DNA from 4 places in the Serratia sp. UGAL515B_01 genome. Region 2 is predicted to be linked to each of the others. Evidence: predicted binding sites of a transcription regulator. Region 2 holds the regulator's gene; each other region holds the start of a gene.
The links. The regulator PurR, encoded in region 2, represses purine synthesis genes. The targets are predictions, from matches to a motif close to CANGCAAACGTTTGCNTG.
Positions count from the first base shown of each region.

Region 1: a site for PurR is predicted at 2,940-2,957, ahead of cvpA (colicin V production protein). Genes of this name have one in related genera too.
Region 3: a site for PurR is predicted at 2,614-2,631, ahead of purL (phosphoribosylformylglycinamidine synthase). Genes of this name have one in related genera too.
Region 4: a site for PurR is predicted at 2,000-2,017, ahead of purH (bifunctional phosphoribosylaminoimidazolecarboxamide formyltransferase/IMP cyclohydrolase). Genes of this name have one in related genera too.

Region 1 covers NZ_CP109901.1:2,288,013-2,292,465, reverse strand. The annotation lists gene accD (acetyl-CoA carboxylase, carboxyltransferase subunit beta) at 1-650, shown strand, start outside; partial or broken gene folC (bifunctional tetrahydrofolate synthase/dihydrofolate synthase) at 803-2,066, shown strand; gene dedD (cell division protein DedD) at 2,067-2,825, shown strand; gene cvpA (colicin V production protein) at 3,014-3,514, shown strand; gene purF (amidophosphoribosyltransferase) at 3,536-4,453, shown strand, end outside.
Region 2 covers NZ_CP109901.1:1,964,273-1,968,725, forward strand. The annotation lists partial or broken gene OK023_RS09040 (IS200/IS605 family transposase) at 457-531, opposite strand; gene OK023_RS19200 (YnhF family membrane protein) at 728-853, opposite strand; gene purR (HTH-type transcriptional repressor PurR) at 1,143-2,168, shown strand; gene punR (DNA-binding transcriptional activator PunR) at 2,330-3,274, opposite strand; gene punC (purine nucleoside transporter PunC) at 3,395-4,453, shown strand, end outside.
Region 3 covers NZ_CP109901.1:2,576,455-2,580,907, reverse strand. The annotation lists gene yiaY (L-threonine dehydrogenase) at 1-69, opposite strand, end outside; gene tadA (tRNA adenosine(34) deaminase TadA) at 493-999, shown strand; gene mltF (membrane-bound lytic murein transglycosylase MltF) at 989-2,449, opposite strand; gene purL (phosphoribosylformylglycinamidine synthase) at 2,724-4,453, shown strand, end outside.
Region 4 covers NZ_CP109901.1:36,993-41,445, forward strand. The annotation lists gene purD (phosphoribosylamine--glycine ligase) at 1-193, opposite strand, end outside; gene purH (bifunctional phosphoribosylaminoimidazolecarboxamide formyltransferase/IMP cyclohydrolase) at 245-1,834, opposite strand; rRNA gene OK023_RS00455 (16S ribosomal RNA) at 2,483-4,024, shown strand; tRNA gene OK023_RS00460 (tRNA-Ile) at 4,098-4,174, shown strand; tRNA gene OK023_RS00465 (tRNA-Ala) at 4,324-4,399, shown strand.

The DNA of each region.
Region 1 (4,453 bases), 320 kb from region 2:
TCAGGGATTCCAAGAAATACAAGGATCGCCTGGTTGCGGCACAGAAAGCGACCGGCGAAAAAGATGCGCTGGTGGTGATGAAAGGCACACTATACGGAATGCCTGTGGTGGTTGCCTCCTTTGAGTTTGCCTTTATTGGTGGTTCTATGTCTTCCGTTGTGGGCGCTCGTTTCGTCCGTGCGGTTGAACATGCACTGGAAGATAACTGCCCGCTGGTCTGCTTTTCAGCTAGTGGTGGTGCGCGTATGCAAGAAGCGTTGATGTCGCTGATGCAGATGGCGAAAACCAGCGCCGCGCTTGCCAAGTTGCAAGAGCGTGGTTTACCGTACATTTCTGTTCTGACCGATCCTACCATGGGAGGGGTTTCTGCCAGCCTGGCTATGTTGGGTGATATCAATATTGCTGAGCCAAAAGCCTTGATCGGTTTCGCGGGGCCACGCGTTATTGAACAAACCGTACGCGAAAAACTGCCACCGGGATTCCAGCGCAGCGAATTCCTGATCGAAAAAGGTGCGATAGATATGATCGTCCGTCGCCCTGAGATGCGCAAAACGTTGGCAAGCATCCTTTCCAAACTGACGAACCAGCCGCAGCCGTATTTTGACGATGCTGTACCGGTAGTCGTTGAGGAAAATCATACGGAAGCTTGATCAGCGCAGGAATGCACCAGCCACCGGCTGGTGCATTTTTCCAACCGTTACTTTGCGGCAAAACGGCGGCTGGAGAATGCAAAGCATCGCCTTAACCGCAGCGAAGGTGATGCACCATACGGATTTTGAACCCAAAGTCAGTGACGGTACTCATGCAAAACCACCAAATTCCCCAAGCCACGTCGCCCTTGAGCTCGTGGCTTTATTATCTGGAACGTCTTCACAGCCAGGCAATAGAACTCGGTCTGGAGCGTGTACAGCGCGTTGCGGCACACCTCGAATTACTTACCCCTGCTCCAATGGTGTTCACCGTTGCTGGTACCAACGGCAAAGGGACAACCTGCCGTACGCTTGAAGCGATCCTGATGGCTGCCGGATTGCGGGTTGGCGTTTACAGTTCCCCGCACCTAGTGCGCTATACCGAACGCGTGCGTATTCAAGGTGAAGAACTCAGCGAAGCCGAACATTGCCGCTCGTTTGCTGCGATTGAAGCAGGCCGTGGTGAAGTCTCACTGACCTATTTCGAGTTCGGTACTCTCTCTGCATTACAGCTGTTTAAACAGGCTAAACTCGACGTTGTGATCCTGGAAGTCGGGCTTGGAGGGCGTCTTGATGCCACTAACATTGTGGATCCAGATGTTGCCGTAGTAACGAGCATCGCTTTGGATCATACAGACTGGCTAGGTAACGATCGTGAAAGCATCGGCCGCGAAAAAGCGGGTATTTTCCGTGGAGGCAAGCCAGCCGTGGTGGGGGAACCGGAGATGCCGCAAAGCATTCGGCAAGTAGCAGAAAGTCTGGGATCGCCATTGTATTGCCGGGGGATGCCTGGGCATTCAGCGAGCAAGGTGAACGTTGGCAGTGGCTGTGTAACGACACTCACTTGAAAGATTTGCCGATCCCTAATGTACCACTGGCTAACGCTGCTACGGCACTGGCCGCGCTACATTATTCGTCGTTAGAAATTGATGAGAAGGCGATTTTTAACGGGCTGCAACAGGCCACATTACCAGGCCGCTTCCAGATTATTCAGCATAACCCGTTGTTGATCCTAGATGTTGCGCATAATCCGCATGCAGCCGCCTATCTGGCTGAAAGGTTGGCGAAATTACCGCGAGAGGAAGGTAAGGTGCGTGCTGTGTTGGGTATGCTTTCCGACAAAGATATTGCTGGAACTCTGGCTTGCCTGAATGGGCAAGTCGATGAGTGGTATTGTGCACCTCTTGAGGTGCCTCGGGGGCTAGCGTTGAATTACTGGCGCAGTACCTAGAGGAACCGCAGCAGTTTGCTGATGTTGAAACGGCTTGGCGTCAAGCTATGCAGGATGCAGGTATTCAGGATATTGTGATCGTCTGTGGTTCGTTCCACACCGTTGCACATGTGATGACGGCGTTAGACGAGAGGCGGAGAGTGTGAGTGGCAAGTAAATTTCAGAATAGACTAGTTGGGACGGTTATCCTGGTTGCCTTAGGGGTGATTATCCTACCGGGGTTGCTGGACGGTAAAAAGAAACACTATGAGGATGAGTTTGCAGCTATTCCTCTGGTTCCTAAGCCGGGAGATGCCCATGAAACGGATTTAATATCGCCGGTAAATCAACCTTTGCCATCGCAGCCACCCGAAGGTGCCGGGGCATTGGTACAGCAACAGGCAAATGCGGAGGCAACTGCACAACAAGCAGTCAATCAGGCAGCACAACAGCGTCAGCAACAGCAACAGTCCCCCGTAGTTGTGTCACCGCAGACCGAAACTAAACCATCTCAACCCGTTAAGCCAAAACCAGCGGAAGTGAAACCAGAGTCGGTAGCGATCAAGCCGGTAGAAGTGGCACCTAAACCGGTACAACCCCCCAAGGTTGAGCCGACTAAACCACCTGTGAAGCCCGAACCTAAACTCGAACCTAAACCGGTTGTGGAAGAAAAAGCCCCTGCTGGACAGGCCTATGTGGTGCAATTGGGCGCTTTGAAAAATGCTGCCAAGGTTAACGAGATCGTTGCTTCGCTTCGCTTGTCTGGCTATCGGGCCTATACCGTGCCATCGACACCGGTTCAAGGGGAAATTACCCGGATTTTTGTCGGCCCTGATGTGTCAAAACAAAAGTTGCAGTCATCGTTGCCCGACCTGAATACCATCAGTGGGTTGAGTGGGCAAATCAAGACCTATGCTGTGCGTTAAGGTTGATGTCGGTTATGTTAGAAACCTCAAAAAAACTGTGCTTTTCGGTTCATACGGCTGTGACGGTAAATTTTTTCACCGCCATTTTTTTGTTTTGCTCGGTGGGAAATCCGCTACGCAAACGTTTTCTTTTTCTGTTAGAATTCGCCGCGAATGAGATGCAGGGCGATTTATTATTGGAATAGTTCATGGTTTGGATTGATTACGTCATTATAGCGTTGATTGGGTTTTCGGCTGTGGTAAGCCTGATCCGAGGTTTTGTTCGCGAAGCGTTGTCACTTGTAACATGGGGATGTGCGTTCTTTGTTGCCAGCCACTTCTATCCTTACCTTGCAGCTTACTTCACTCGTTTCGAAGATGAACTGGTGCGCAACGGCATTGCGATCGCCATTTTGTTTATTGCAACGCTGATTGTGGGTGCTATCGTCAACTATGTGATTGGTTCATTGGTAGAGAAAACCGGTTTATCGGGCACCGACCGGGTGTTGGGCGTGTGCTTTGGCGCACTGCGTGGCGTACTGATTGTAGCGGCGATACTGTTTTTCCTTGATACCTTTACCACGCTGTCACAAAGCGCAGATTGGAGACAATCGCAATTAATCCCCCAGTTTAGCTACATTATCAGGTGGTTCTTTGACTACCTGCAGAGCACGTCGAGTTTCTTACCGACCCAATTACCAGGGCGGTAGCGGCTTAGAGGAAAAGACAACATGTGCGGTATTGTCGGTATCGCCGGTTTCACGCCGGTAAACCAGTCGATTTATGATGCGTTGACGGTGCTTCAGCACCGTGGACAAGATGCCGCAGGCATCGTCACCATTGATGCCCATAACGGGTTCCGCCTACGCAAGGCAAATGGCTTGGTGAAGGATGTGTTTGAAGCACGGCATATGCAGCGTTTACAGGGCAATATGGGCATCGGCCACGTGCGCTACCCGACGGCTGGCAGCTCCAGTGCTTCCGAAGCCCAGCCTTTCTACGTTAACTCACCGTTCGGCATTACGCTGGCACACAACGGCAACCTTACTAACGCGAATGAATTGCGCCAGAAGCTGTTTGAAAGTGGCCGCCGCCACATCAATACCACTTCTGATTCCGAGATCTTGCTGAACGTACTGGCGACTGAACTTGATCGTTTTCAGCATTATCCGCTGGACGCTGACAACATTTTTACTGCGGTCGCAGCGATGCATCAGCAATTGCGTGGTGCTTATGCCTGTGTAGCAATGATAATCGGCCATGGTTTGGTTGCTTTTCGCGATCCGAATGGTATCCGTCCGTTGGTGATTGGTAAACGAATGCTTGAAGATGACCGTTGTGAGTACATGGTTGCTTCTGAGAGCGTAGCACTGGATACCTTGGGGTTTGAGTTCTTGCGTGATGTTGCGCCTGGCGAAGCGGTGTATATCACCGAAGCAGGTCAACTGTTCACTCGCCAGTGTGCAGAAAATCCCAAAACCAATCCATGCCTGTTCGAATACGTTTATTTTGCCCGCCCTGACTCTTTCATGGACAAGATTTCTGTCTATAGCGCCCGCGTGCGAATGGGGCAGAAATTGGGTGAGAAGATCGCTCGCGAATGGGAAGATCTGGATATTGACGTGGTGATCCCGATCCCTGAGACGTCT
Region 2 (4,453 bases):
CCCCCCGGCAAAGCCGGGGGTTTTTCATATGTGCCTATTAGCCTCTCTTGCCAGCCGCGCCCTAACAGACGCACTGTGATCTGACATTTGCATTTATGGATTACTTACAGCCCGTAACGCTTCTTGATGTAACCGTGGCGCTTCACTGACTCTCACCAGTATCGGACGCGATGTTGAGCCGTATTGTTCATTCAAAACAGCAAAACAATACTCAGATCCAAAACGAATTTTTGGATACACTTGCCTAAGCCATTAATGCCAAGACTAAAGTGACTATCGTAACCGACGCCGATTTTCAAAATACCTGGTTTAGCCATATTAACTCGTTAGGCTGGGATTTTATCGGTAGAGTGAGAGAACAGATCTTGCTACGGCTCGATATAACAAGTGATATCTGGTTGAAAAAATTGGAATTAATGGCCATATGCCACCTATCACCCTGCGTTTCTCTCCCTAGAAAACCTGCCTTCGGTGTTTAGGTGCAAAAACCATGTGATATTTACAGTTCCATCGGTTATGCGCTAAGCCCATTTTCGTCCCCCATTGGACCCCTTTTGATTTCTTGTTTAACTTTTGCAATTGCCAAACCGCAAGGTGTTTTAACAAATTGAAAGGGGGTCTTTATAATCGGCTTAAGGCTGAAAGCTTTACGACCCCCAGCCTAGCTCTGGGGGTTTTCTATAGAAAATAGCAAAGGTGCAACATATTGCACTTTTTATAATTTAAATCAGTTAGATACAGCAATGAGACCAAAGATGATAATCACTGCCAACGCACATACCGTAGTAAACAATGACATTTTCAAATTCGTATCCATAACGTAATTCCCTTGCAGATTTGTGCTCTCAAGCATAAAAGCCACACAATTAATACGTCAACTCATTTTCCTACAGTTCGTGATTAAAATCTTGTTATCATTTGCCGTCTTATAATACCGATTAGCTCTTCCACTTTTCATAAATATGCGACAAAATCCGCAGTTCACAACTGCGTACCCCAAGATGCCCCCTCCTGCTATAGGATCTTACGGCTTCAGCACTAAAAATCCCGTTTTTGCTTATCAGGGGATAAAATTTACGCAGGCAAACGATTAACATCATACTTACATGCTGTAACATGTGAGTTCAGGAGTCATTCTTTATATGGCAACGATTAAAGATGTGGCCAAGCGCGCTGGCGTTTCCACCACCACCGTTTCGCACGTCATTAATAAAACGCGTTTCGTCGCCGAAGAGACAAAAGCGGCCGTTTGGGCAGCCATTAAACAACTACACTATTCGCCCAGCGCCGTTGCCCGCAGCCTGAAAGTTAACCACACTAAATCGATCGGTCTGCTTGCAACATCAAGCGAAGCACCCTACTTTGCTGAGGTGATCGAAGCTGTTGAAAACAGTTGCTATAGTAAAGGTTATACTTTGATCTTGTGTAACTCACATAATAACCTCGATAAACAACAGGCCTACCTTGCAATGTTGGCGCAAAAGCGCGTCGACGGTCTGCTGGTTATGTGCTCAGAGTACCCAGAAAAGTTGCTGGGTATGTTGGAGGATTACCGAAATATTCCCATGGTGGTTATGGACTGGGGAGCTGCTCGTGGTGATTTTACCGATACAATTATCGATAATGCCTTTGAGGGTGGCTATCTGGCTGGTCGTTATCTTATCGAACGTGGTCATCGCGATATTGGTGCCATTCCCGGCCAGTTATCGCGCAATACCGGTGGTGGCCGTCATCACGGTTTCCTTAAAGCGCTGCAGGAAGCCAATATTGAGATCCGCGAAGAATGGATCGTTCAGGGTGATTTTGAACCTGAGTCCGGTTATAAGGCCATGTACAAAATATTGTCGCAAAAGCATCGCCCCACAGCCATATTTTGCGGTGGAGACATTATGGCTATGGGTGCAATTTGTGCTGCAGACGAATTGGGGCTTCGTGTACCGCAAGACATCTCAGTGATCGGTTACGACAACGTCCGAAATGCACGCTATTTTACCCCAGCATTAACCACTATCCACCAGCCTAAAGAACGTCTGGGAGAAATGGCTTTCACGATGTTGCTGGATCGTATTATCAGTAAACGTGAAGAATCTCAGGTCATTGAAGTCCATCCAAAACTGATAGAACGCCGTTCGGTGGCTGATGGGCCTTTCATCGATTATCGCCGCTAGCATGTCCCCCTTGATTAGACACAAACCAAAACGTGAGCTGCACAGTTTTATGAGCCCAACACGTACTATGATGGCCACAGCGCGGGAGGCAAGGACTCGACCACGCGGCACGCTTCCCTCTGTGGCTTGATGAGGGCTGCGACGCCCCACAGACATATAGCCTAATAATTGTTATCGGAGGCTTTCGAGACACCGGATACGCCTTCGTTCAACCACTCCTGATTAAGCGTTTCACTGTCTCCCAGATAATCTAATAACCAGGTCATTACTGGTGACTGCGCATTTTGCTGCCATGTCAGGCAACAGGCGCTAGGGGGGAATGCTTCTTGCAGTTGCAGAACAACCAGTTCACCACTTTGTACCCATGGCAGTACACAATGCGCGGGTGCCATTCCCACACATAATCCATTACGCAGACAATCCACAGCAGAAGCCCAGTCCGGCACGGTAAGGCGTCGTTGGTTATCCAGCGCCCAAGTTACACGTTTCGGCAAATTTCGTGACGTATCCTCGAGCAATAGTGAGGGATAAGGCCGCAGCTGATCGTTACTCAGTGTGCCCTTTAGCCCCGCTAAGGGATGGGTTGCATTTGCCACACACAACCAATTCACAAAGCCCATATCGCGAAAAGCAAAACCCCCACCAACCGGCACTGCTCGTGTTGCACCGATAGCCATCTCTGCGCGCCCATCAGCCAGTGCATCCCATACGCCATTAAACACCTCGTGTTGCACAATCAATTCAACATCCGAAAAATGACGATAAAAATCAGTGATTAACTGACGACTACGCTGTGGTTTTACAATAAGGTCGACCGCAATTCTTAACTGCCCGCGCCAACCGTTGGCAACTTGCTGGCACTGACGCCGGGTATCAAGCATTTTTTTGACAACCTTCCGGGCCTCTTTGATAAACAGGGCACCAGCAGGGGTCAATACAACATCACGATGACGGCGTTCAAAAAGGGACACAGCCAGCCATTGCTCCAACTGACGCACCGTATAACTTATTGCAGAAGGAACTCGATGAAGCTCTTGTGCAGCCGCACTGAAGCTACCCGTTCGCGCAACAGCATCTACGACATCAAGCGAGTATTCTGACCACATGATTTGCCTTCAAATTTTTTAACAACACCTTGCAAATATTACCGTTTCACAAGCAAAGATCCAGCCGAGTACACTTGCGGACGCTAAAACCTGCGACAATAAAAATTTAACGAGAAAAGCATGCGAAACTTTGGATTTATGTTTTACCTTGCAGGACTGAGTATGTTGGGGTACTTAGCAACCGATATGTATCTACCAGCCTTCGGCGCTATGCAGCAGGATTTGCAAATTTCCGCAGGCGCAATCAGCGCCAGCTTGAGTATTTTCCTTGCTGGTTTTGCTTTTGCCCAACTGCTTTGGGGCCCGCTATCCGATTATCTAGGCCGCAAACCGGTACTCTTGCTCGGCCTGACACTCTTTGCGTTTGGCTGTTTGGGCATGCTATGGGTGCAAAACGGAACACAACTGTGGTCTTTACGTTTTCTACAGGCAATTGGCGTATGTTCAGCCGCGGTGACCTGGCAAGCCATCGTAGTAGATCGTTATCGTGAAGGTAAGGCAAACCGTGTTTTTGCTTCCATTATGCCACTGGTCGCCCTTTCTCCCGCATTAGCCCCCTTGTTGGGTGCCTGGCTGCTCAATCACATGGGATGGCGGGCTATCTTTGCCGTACTGCTTGGCATAACGGCATTACTGCTCATTCCCACTCTATTGCTAAAAGATACCAGAATTGTGCCTTCAGCGGACAAAAAGGCCGGGGTGAGCTTTTTGCAGATTTTGAGATCCCCGATGTTCAGTGGCAACGTTATGGTCTTTGCCGCCTGCTCTGCCGGTTTTTTTGCCTGGCTGACCGGGTCACCCTTTATTCTCGGCAACATGGGATATAGCCCAAATGATATTGGTTTAAGCTATGTCCCACAGACTTTGGCTTTTTTGTTAGGGGGTTACAGTTGTCGGAGTGCATTAAGCCATATTTCTGGCAAAACACTGCTGCCTTGGCTGTTGTTAGCTTATGCCATCAGCATGGTCGCTCTCTATCTGGTCGCTACCCTGAGCAAACCAACACTGACAGCTTTGCTGATCCCTTTTTGCTTCATGGCATTAGTTAATGGTGCTAGCTACCCGATTCTGGTAGCAAATGCCTTAATGCCATTCCCGGAAAGCAGTGGTAAAGCAGCTGCCTTACAGAATACGCTGCAACTGGGAGGGTGTTTTATTGCCAGCATGTTAGTATCAGCC
Region 3 (4,453 bases), 610 kb from region 2:
TACTGCGTCTTCCAGACAGCCGGAACCAATCATGTTAATGGAGGGGATAAAAAATGTTGAGACAGCCATAAACAACTCCTTATAAAGGCTTTTATGTACATAAAACCTACCCTGCTAATCATTAACTTAATATGATCTACCTCAACTTTGTTAGTGAAAGCCATTAATATATTATATATTGATTATTAACGTTTTTTTAAATTTCTAGCATGTTGATTGCAAAATGTTCTCTTTTTAATCATCACTTAATTTAATGTTATCTGTCTATTGTTGTTTGTATGTGACGTGGTTCCTGCAAGCCGATTTTTCCCAACAGGTTTGGTCGTAACAAAATGAACGTTGAGCATGCGGCTTGAGGAACGCTGGAACAAATTGCAATGCAAATGAGTTGCGAATAAGCCAAAACAAAGCCGCATAGCATCTCTCATCACGCTTCAGTCATAGGCAGATGCTCAGTATAATGCTCGCCGCTAAGCGCACGAGGATTGAGCAATGAACGAATATAATGATGAGTATTGGATGCGTCAGGCGTTAAGTCTGGCTAAGCGTGCGCAGGAGGAAGGTGAGGTACCGGTAGGGGCGTTACTGGTACTCAACAATCAGGTCATTGGTGAAGGGTGGAATCGGCCGATTGGGCGTCATGACCCAACTGCTCATGCAGAGATCATGGCGTTACGTCAGGGGGGGAGTGTGCTGCAGAACTATCGGTTACTCGATGCGACACTTTATGTCACTCTTGAACCTTGTGTGATGTGTGCCGGTGCGATGATACATAGCCGCATAAGTCGCTTGGTGTATGGCGCGGCTGACGAAAAAACCGGTGCGGCTGGCTCGCTGGTTGATATTTTGCGCCACCCAGGAATGAATCACCAGGTGGAAATTGTCTCAGGAGTGTTGGCTGAAGAGTGTTCAACAACCCTGAGTAATTTTTTTCGCTTGCGTCGTGAACAGAAAAAAGCGCTTAAACTGACGCAACAAACCGGGATAATTAAAAGTTGAGTGCCAGTTTGGCATCGACTGCTGGGTATCCCTTATTTGACTCTGTGTGTTTTGATGCATTTAGCGTTGCCTTTTTCTCTTTTTCCTGCAAATAACCTACGAGGCTGACCTGATAACGGCGGATATTTTCCACATACTTATAAGCTTCGTGGCCACGCGCATAGCCGTAGGTGAGTAATCGGGAATAGCGTTTTTGGCTGAGCATCGGCAACCGTTGTTTCACATCGACCCAACTGTCAGGGTTACCTCGCTGACTTTTAGTTAGTTTGCGGGCATCCAACATATGGCCCCAGCCCATATTGTAGCCAGCGAGGGCGAACCAGATACGCTCATCTTCCGGTACACTCGCAGGAACTTTTTCCATCAAGTGTTGCAGATAACGTGCTCCACCTTGAATACTCTCTTCTGGATCGAGCCTGTCGCTAACGCCAAGACCGTCAGCCGTGGCCCGTGTCAGCATCATCATACCTCTTACACCCGTTGGAGAAGTGGCTTGGGGGTCCCAGTGTGACTCTTGATAGGCGATAGCCGCCAAGAGTTTCCAATCAATCTCTTTGGCATGTTTTTCAAACAGCGAGCGGAAGCTGGGTAATACAGCGTCTATTGCCGAAAGAAACGTTTTGGTATCGACGTAATCAAAGCTCCTTACGTGGCCAAGGTATTTCTCTTCCAGCCTGGCAAGCGTACCGTCCTCTACTTTTTGACTATAAAAATCCAGTAATGCGGCATAAAGACTGTCATCATGCCCACGTTTCAAATACCAGGTTACCGGCTCTTCTTCAGTCACATCAAAGGCGACTGCCAGTTGCGGATTGATCCGTTGCTGGAGAGCAACGGTGACGGAATCTCCGATAGTGTAATCCAGTTTACCCTCGGTCACTTTTTCTAATAGTTCTTTGGATGTGAGTTCGTTTGAGGATTCCCAACGGAGGTTTGGATATTTCTCCTTCTGGAGTTTTTTTAGCGTGCTGACGTGCGCTGAGCCTGCAGCAACCGCTAACTTGCCTTTCATATCTGCGAAGGTTTTAGGTCGCGGAGTTCCTAAGCTGTAGACGACCTGCTGGGATACAGAGTAATAAGCTGGACCTGCTTTGAAGCGATGAAGACGGTCCCGGTTGTAGATCAAACCAGCGGCAAGCAGGTCGGCATTACCATCTTCTAAAGCGTCAAACAGGTCATTGATATTTTTATGCGGTATCACCACCAGTTTTACCCCGAGATAATTGGCAAAGCTTTTGGCCAATTCATAGTCAAAGCCACGTGGCCCCCGCTTGGTACTGAAATAGGTCAGCGGTGAGTTTAGTGTGCTGATACGCAGTTCTCCCCGTGATTTTATGGCTTCAAGTTGATCTCCTAAACCACCACGCCAGGCAATGTTAGACCATAGGGCAACAGCCAAAAGTACGGTGGCAATACCGATTAGGATGTAACTTATTTTAAATATTTTCAAATAGTTATCTCAAATAAGTGCACGCTTCATGCTGGTCGGAATCTTAGTTTTATCATGGTTAAATCACCAGTGTCAGGGCATTTTGCTCAACAAAATGGCAGCGTGCAACTTTATTGACAGGCTATGGCAATTCGGTGGAGAGAATAGCTTTTATGAATAATAGCCACGCAAACGGTTTCGTCGGCGGTGAGGATTATCTATAATGGCGCGCGTTTTCCCCTGTTGCGCCCAATGAAGCACTGAGTTCAGTGGCTTCGAAGACGAGAGAACTCTGATTATGGAAATACTGCGTGGTTCGCCCGCTTTGTCGGCTTTTCGTATTACCAAACTACTGTCACGCTGCCAGGAGGCTCAACTGCCGATTGGCGATATCTACGCCGAATACGTTCATTTTGTCGATATCAGCGCACCACTCAGTGCTGAAGAACGCGCAAAATTGCAACGGCTACTAAAGTATGGCCCTTCTCTCGCTACACATGCCCCTGAAGGCCGTTTGATGCTGGTTACGCCGCGCCCGGGTACAATTTCCCCCTGGTCTTCTAAAGCGACAGATATTGCTCACAACTGCGGTTTGACTCAGATCGTCCGTATTGAGCGCGGCTTGGCATTTTATGTTTCCGCACCAGAGTTAGGTGATGCTCAGTGGCGGACATTAGCCTCGTTACTACACGATCGCATGATGGAAACGGTATTCAGCGAACTGCAACAAGCAGAAAAATTATTTTCTCACCATCAGCCCGCCCCTTATCAGGAGGTCGACGTGCTCGGCCAAGGTCGCAGCGCCTTGGAGCAAGCCAATAGCAAACTGGGCTTGGCACTGGCACAGGACGAGATCGACTACCTACTGGCAGCCTTTACCGGCTTGGAACGTAACCCGACGGATGTCGAACTGTATATGTTTGCCCAGGCTAACTCTGAGCATTGCCGGCACAAAATTTTCAACGCTGATTGGATCATCGACGGCGAACAACAATCCAAGTCGCTGTTCAAAATGATCAAGAATACCTTTGAGCAAACGCCGGACTATGTACTTTCTGCCTATAAAGACAATGCTGCGGTGATGGAAGGCTCAAACGTTGGGCGTTTCTTCCCCTCACCGGAAAATGGCCAGTATGACTATCATCAGGAAGAAACACACATCCTGATGAAAGTAGAAACGCATAACCACCCGACAGCAATTTCCCCATGGCCGGGTGCTGCTACTGGTTCCGGTGGTGAGATCCGTGATGAAGGCGCGACGGGGCGTGGTGCCAAGCCGAAAGCCGGTCTGGTGGGCTTCTCGGTTTCCAACTTGCGCATTCCTGGTTTTGAACAGCCATGGGAAGAGGATTTCGGTAAGCCGGAACGTATTGTTAGTGCTCTGGATATCATGACTGAGGGGCCATTGGGGGGGGCTGCATTCAACAACGAATTTGGACGCCCAGCGTTGCTAGGGTACTTCCGTACTTATGAAGAACGCGTCAATAGCCACAATGGTGTTGAACTACGTGGTTATCATAAACCCATCATGCTGGCAGGCGGACTGGGCAATATCCGTGCTGACCATGTGCAGAAAGGGGAGATCAGCGTAGGTGCCAAACTGGTTGTGTTGGGTGGCCCGGCGATGAATATCGGTTTAGGCGGAGGAGCGGCATCCTCTATGGCTTCAGGGCAGTCTGATGCCGATTTGGATTTTGCCTCTGTGCAGCGTGATAACCCGGAAATGGAACGCCGTTGTCAGGAAGTGATTGACCGTTGCTGGCAGCTAGGAGATCACAACCCGATCCTGTTCATCCATGATGTTGGTGCGGGGGGACTATCGAACGCCATGCCAGAACTGGTCAGTGACGGTGGGCGAGGTGGCCGCTTTGAACTGCGTGAGGTTTTGAACGATGAACCGGGCATGAGCCCGCTGGAAGTGTGGTGTAACGAATCGCAAGAGCGTTATGTCCTGGCTGTTGCGCCAGAACAGATGGCTCAGTTTGATGCTATTTGTCGTCGTGAACGTGCGCCCTATGCGGTGAT
Region 4 (4,453 bases), 1.9 Mb from region 2:
TTGCGTTAGCTTTGGCAAAGGCGATCAATGCGGGAATATCTGTGGGTGCGATATCGACATTGATCAGATTAGCTTCCAGTGCGGTACCTGCGTTACCCGGCGCAACGTAAACGTTATCCGCTAGTGGCGATTGGGCGGCTTTCCAGGCTAACGCATGTTCGCGTCCGCCGTTGCCGATAATCAGAATATTCATCAGGGGCTCCATAAACGACGTGCGTGTCTGCCACGCACGTAGCAAAAAGGATTAGTGGCGGAAGTGACGCATGTCGGTGAAGATCATCGCAATGCCATGCTCATTAGCTGCTGCAATCACTTCATCGTCACGAATCGACCCACCCGGCTGGATCACGCAGGTAATACCCACCGCAGCTGCAGCGTCAATACCGTCACGGAACGGGAAGAAGGCGTCTGATGCCATCGCGGAGCCTTTCACTTCCAGACTTTCGTCTGCGGCCTTGATACCGGCAATTTTTGCTGAATATACGCGGCTCATTTGACCCGCCCCGATGCCGATGGTCATGTTATCGCGTGCATAAACGATAGCGTTGGATTTGACGAATTTGGCGACTTTCCAGCAGAACAGCGCATCACGCAGCTCTTGAGCGGTGGGTTGACGTTCGGACACCACACGTAAGGCAGTTTCAGTCACCATACCCAGATCGCGGTCTTGTACCAACAAACCGCCATTGACGCGTTTAAAATCCAGCCCGCGAATGCGTTGTTGCCATTGGCCACAGAGCAGCACGCGTACGTTCTGCTTAGCCGCCAGCAAAGAACGTGCTTCGTTACTGATACCGGGTGCGATGATCACTTCAACAAATTGACGGCTGATGATCGCTTTCGCTGTTTCTTTATCCAACTCACGGTTGAAAGCAATGATACCGCCAAATGCGGAGGTTGGATCGGTTTGGTAGGCACGGTTATAGGCTGCCAAGAGATTTTCACCGATTGCTACACCACAGGGGTTAGCATGCTTGACGATCACACAGGCAGGTTCTGCAAACTCTTTCACACACTCTAGAGCTGCATCGGTATCCGCGATGTTGTTATAGGAGAGTGCTTTACCCTGCAGCTGTTCTGCGGTGGCAACGGAAGCTTCGTGTAGATCCTCTTCTATATAAAACGCGGCCTGTTGGTGGCTATTCTCACCGTAACGCACATCTTGCTTCTTGATGTAGTTCAGATTCAGCGTGCGAGGGAAACGACCAGAAGGCCGAGAGGTTTCTCCATGATAAGCAGGAACCAAGGTGCCAAAATAGTTAGCAATCATGCTGTCATAGGCGGCGGTATGTTCAAACGCTTTGATAGCCAGATCGAAACGGGTTGAGTACAGCAGCGAACCGTCATTATTGTCCATCTCGGTAATGACAGCGGCGTAGTCGCTGCTTTTGACCACAATGGTAACGTCTTTGTGGTTTTTGGCGGCGGAACGCACCATCGTTGGCCCACCAATATCAATATTCTCAACGGCATCTTCCAGCGAACAATCCGGGCCTGCCACCGTTTGGGCGAAAGGATACAGATTCACAACGACCATATCGATCGGGCGAATTGCATGGTTTTCCATAATCGCATCGTCCTGACCTCGGCGGCCAAGAATACCGCCATGTACTTTCGGATGCAGTGTCTTGACACGTCCGTCCATCATTTCTGGGAACCCGGTGTAGTCGGAAACTTCGGTAACAGGCAGACCGGCATCTGCCAGCAGACGCGCTGTGCCACCGGTGGAAAGCAGTTCTACTCCGCGCTGGCAAAGAGCTGTAGCGAATTCAACGATACCGGATTTGTCAGACACGCTGAGCAAGGCCCGGCGGATTGGACGAGGTTGTTGCATGGTTTTATCCCTTGGCTTTGAGTCGCAATAAAAGAGCGTTACGTGGATCTCTACCTTACTTTGCTTCTTATATAGAAGGATTTCTCTCTTACTATAAAGAGGGACAGGAAAAGATCCAGTTAACGCCCCGCTAAAATAGGGGCTCACTTCATCGCGGAGAATTGTAGCGAAAACGTTTGCGTGGTGCTCGTAAATTTTCCAGGCAAATGCGCCTTGTGGATAAGTTAGTGTATAACTTGGTATAAAGGCGGGTTTTGCTGTGGAATGCAGCAAACGACACTTTTTGTTGAAAATACCTGTTGCGGGCGACGCGTAACTCCCTATAATGCGCCTCCATCGACACGGAACAGGTGAATGATTTCACGGTGCTTCCGGGGTCAGCAGAAAAAACCTAAAAATAAGGTTGACTCTGTAAGAGGAAAGCGTATTATACGCCACCTCGAGTTAGCAAGCGAAAGCGCGTAACTCACTGCTCTTTAACAATTTATCAGACAATCTGTGTGGGCACTCACAAGACGATATCCAGCTGCTTAGGCAGCAAAAAAATATCAAGTCTTGAAGAGTGACCAAGCAGTAATTCATGCGAATGAATTATTACGAAAGTTAATTTTCGAGCATCGCTTCACGAGTTGAAGCAAATCAAGCTTTTAATTGAAGAGTTTGATCATGGCTCAGATTGAACGCTGGCGGCAGGCCTAACACATGCAAGTCGAGCGGTAGCACAGGGGAGCTTGCTCCCTGGGTGACGAGCGGCGGACGGGTGAGTAATGTCTGGGAAACTGCCCGATGGAGGGGGATAACTACTGGAAACGGTGGCTAATACCGCATAACGTCGCAAGACCAAAGTGGGGGACCTTCGGGCCTCACACCATCGGATGTGCCCAGATGGGATTAGCTAGTAGGTGGGGTAATGGCTCACCTAGGCGACGATCCCTAGCTGGTCTGAGAGGATGACCAGCCACACTGGAACTGAGACACGGTCCAGACTCCTACGGGAGGCAGCAGTGGGGAATATTGCACAATGGGCGCAAGCCTGATGCAGCCATGCCGCGTGTGTGAAGAAGGCCTTCGGGTTGTAAAGCACTTTCAGCGAGGAGGAAGGGTTCAGTGTTAATAGCACTGTTCATTGACGTTACTCGCAGAAGAAGCACCGGCTAACTCCGTGCCAGCAGCCGCGGTAATACGGAGGGTGCAAGCGTTAATCGGAATTACTGGGCGTAAAGCGCACGCAGGCGGTTTGTTAAGTCAGATGTGAAATCCCCGAGCTTAACTTGGGAACTGCATTTGAAACTGGCAAGCTAGAGTCTTGTAGAGGGGGGTAGAATTCCAGGTGTAGCGGTGAAATGCGTAGAGATCTGGAGGAATACCGGTGGCGAAGGCGGCCCCCTGGACAAAGACTGACGCTCAGGTGCGAAAGCGTGGGGAGCAAACAGGATTAGATACCCTGGTAGTCCACGCTGTAAACGATGTCGATTTGGAGGTTGTGCCCTTGAGGCGTGGCTTCCGGAGCTAACGCGTTAAATCGACCGCCTGGGGAGTACGGCCGCAAGGTTAAAACTCAAATGAATTGACGGGGGCCCGCACAAGCGGTGGAGCATGTGGTTTAATTCGATGCAACGCGAAGAACCTTACCTACTCTTGACATCCACGGAATTTGCTAGAGATAGCTTAGTGCCTTCGGGAACCGTGAGACAGGTGCTGCATGGCTGTCGTCAGCTCGTGTTGTGAAATGTTGGGTTAAGTCCCGCAACGAGCGCAACCCTTATCCTTTGTTGCCAGCGATTCGGTCGGGAACTCAAAGGAGACTGCCGGTGATAAACCGGAGGAAGGTGGGGATGACGTCAAGTCATCATGGCCCTTACGAGTAGGGCTACACACGTGCTACAATGGCGTATACAAAGAGAAGCGACCTCGCGAGAGCAAGCGGACCTCATAAAGTACGTCGTAGTCCGGATTGGAGTCTGCAACTCGACTCCATGAAGTCGGAATCGCTAGTAATCGTAGATCAGAATGCTACGGTGAATACGTTCCCGGGCCTTGTACACACCGCCCGTCACACCATGGGAGTGGGTTGCAAAAGAAGTAGGTAGCTTAACCTTCGGGAGGGCGCTTACCACTTTGTGATTCATGACTGGGGTGAAGTCGTAACAAGGTAACCGTAGGGGAACCTGCGGTTGGATCACCTCCTTACCTAAAGATATTAGTTGAGTGCAGTGTCCACACAGATTGTCTGATGAAAAGTAACGAGCAGAAATACCTTTATAGGCTTGTAGCTCAGGTGGTTAGAGCGCACCCCTGATAAGGGTGAGGTCGGTGGTTCAAGTCCACTCAGGCCTACCAAATTTCTTCTCATGCTGCGTTATGTGCGCGGTCGTTTACGCCAGTAAACTTCCCTTCCACATGCCTTGCGTGAAAAGAAATTACATTCGCACTTCAAATCGAATGTAACTCTCCGAGTGGTACATAAAGGTCTCTGCGAGTGACTGTATGGGGCTATAGCTCAGCTGGGAGAGCGCCTGCCTTGCACGCAGGAGGTCAGCGGTTCGATCCCGCTTAGCTCCACCATACCGTCCTTGATAATACTTCAGAGTGTACTGGCAACAGTATGCTGCGAAGTAT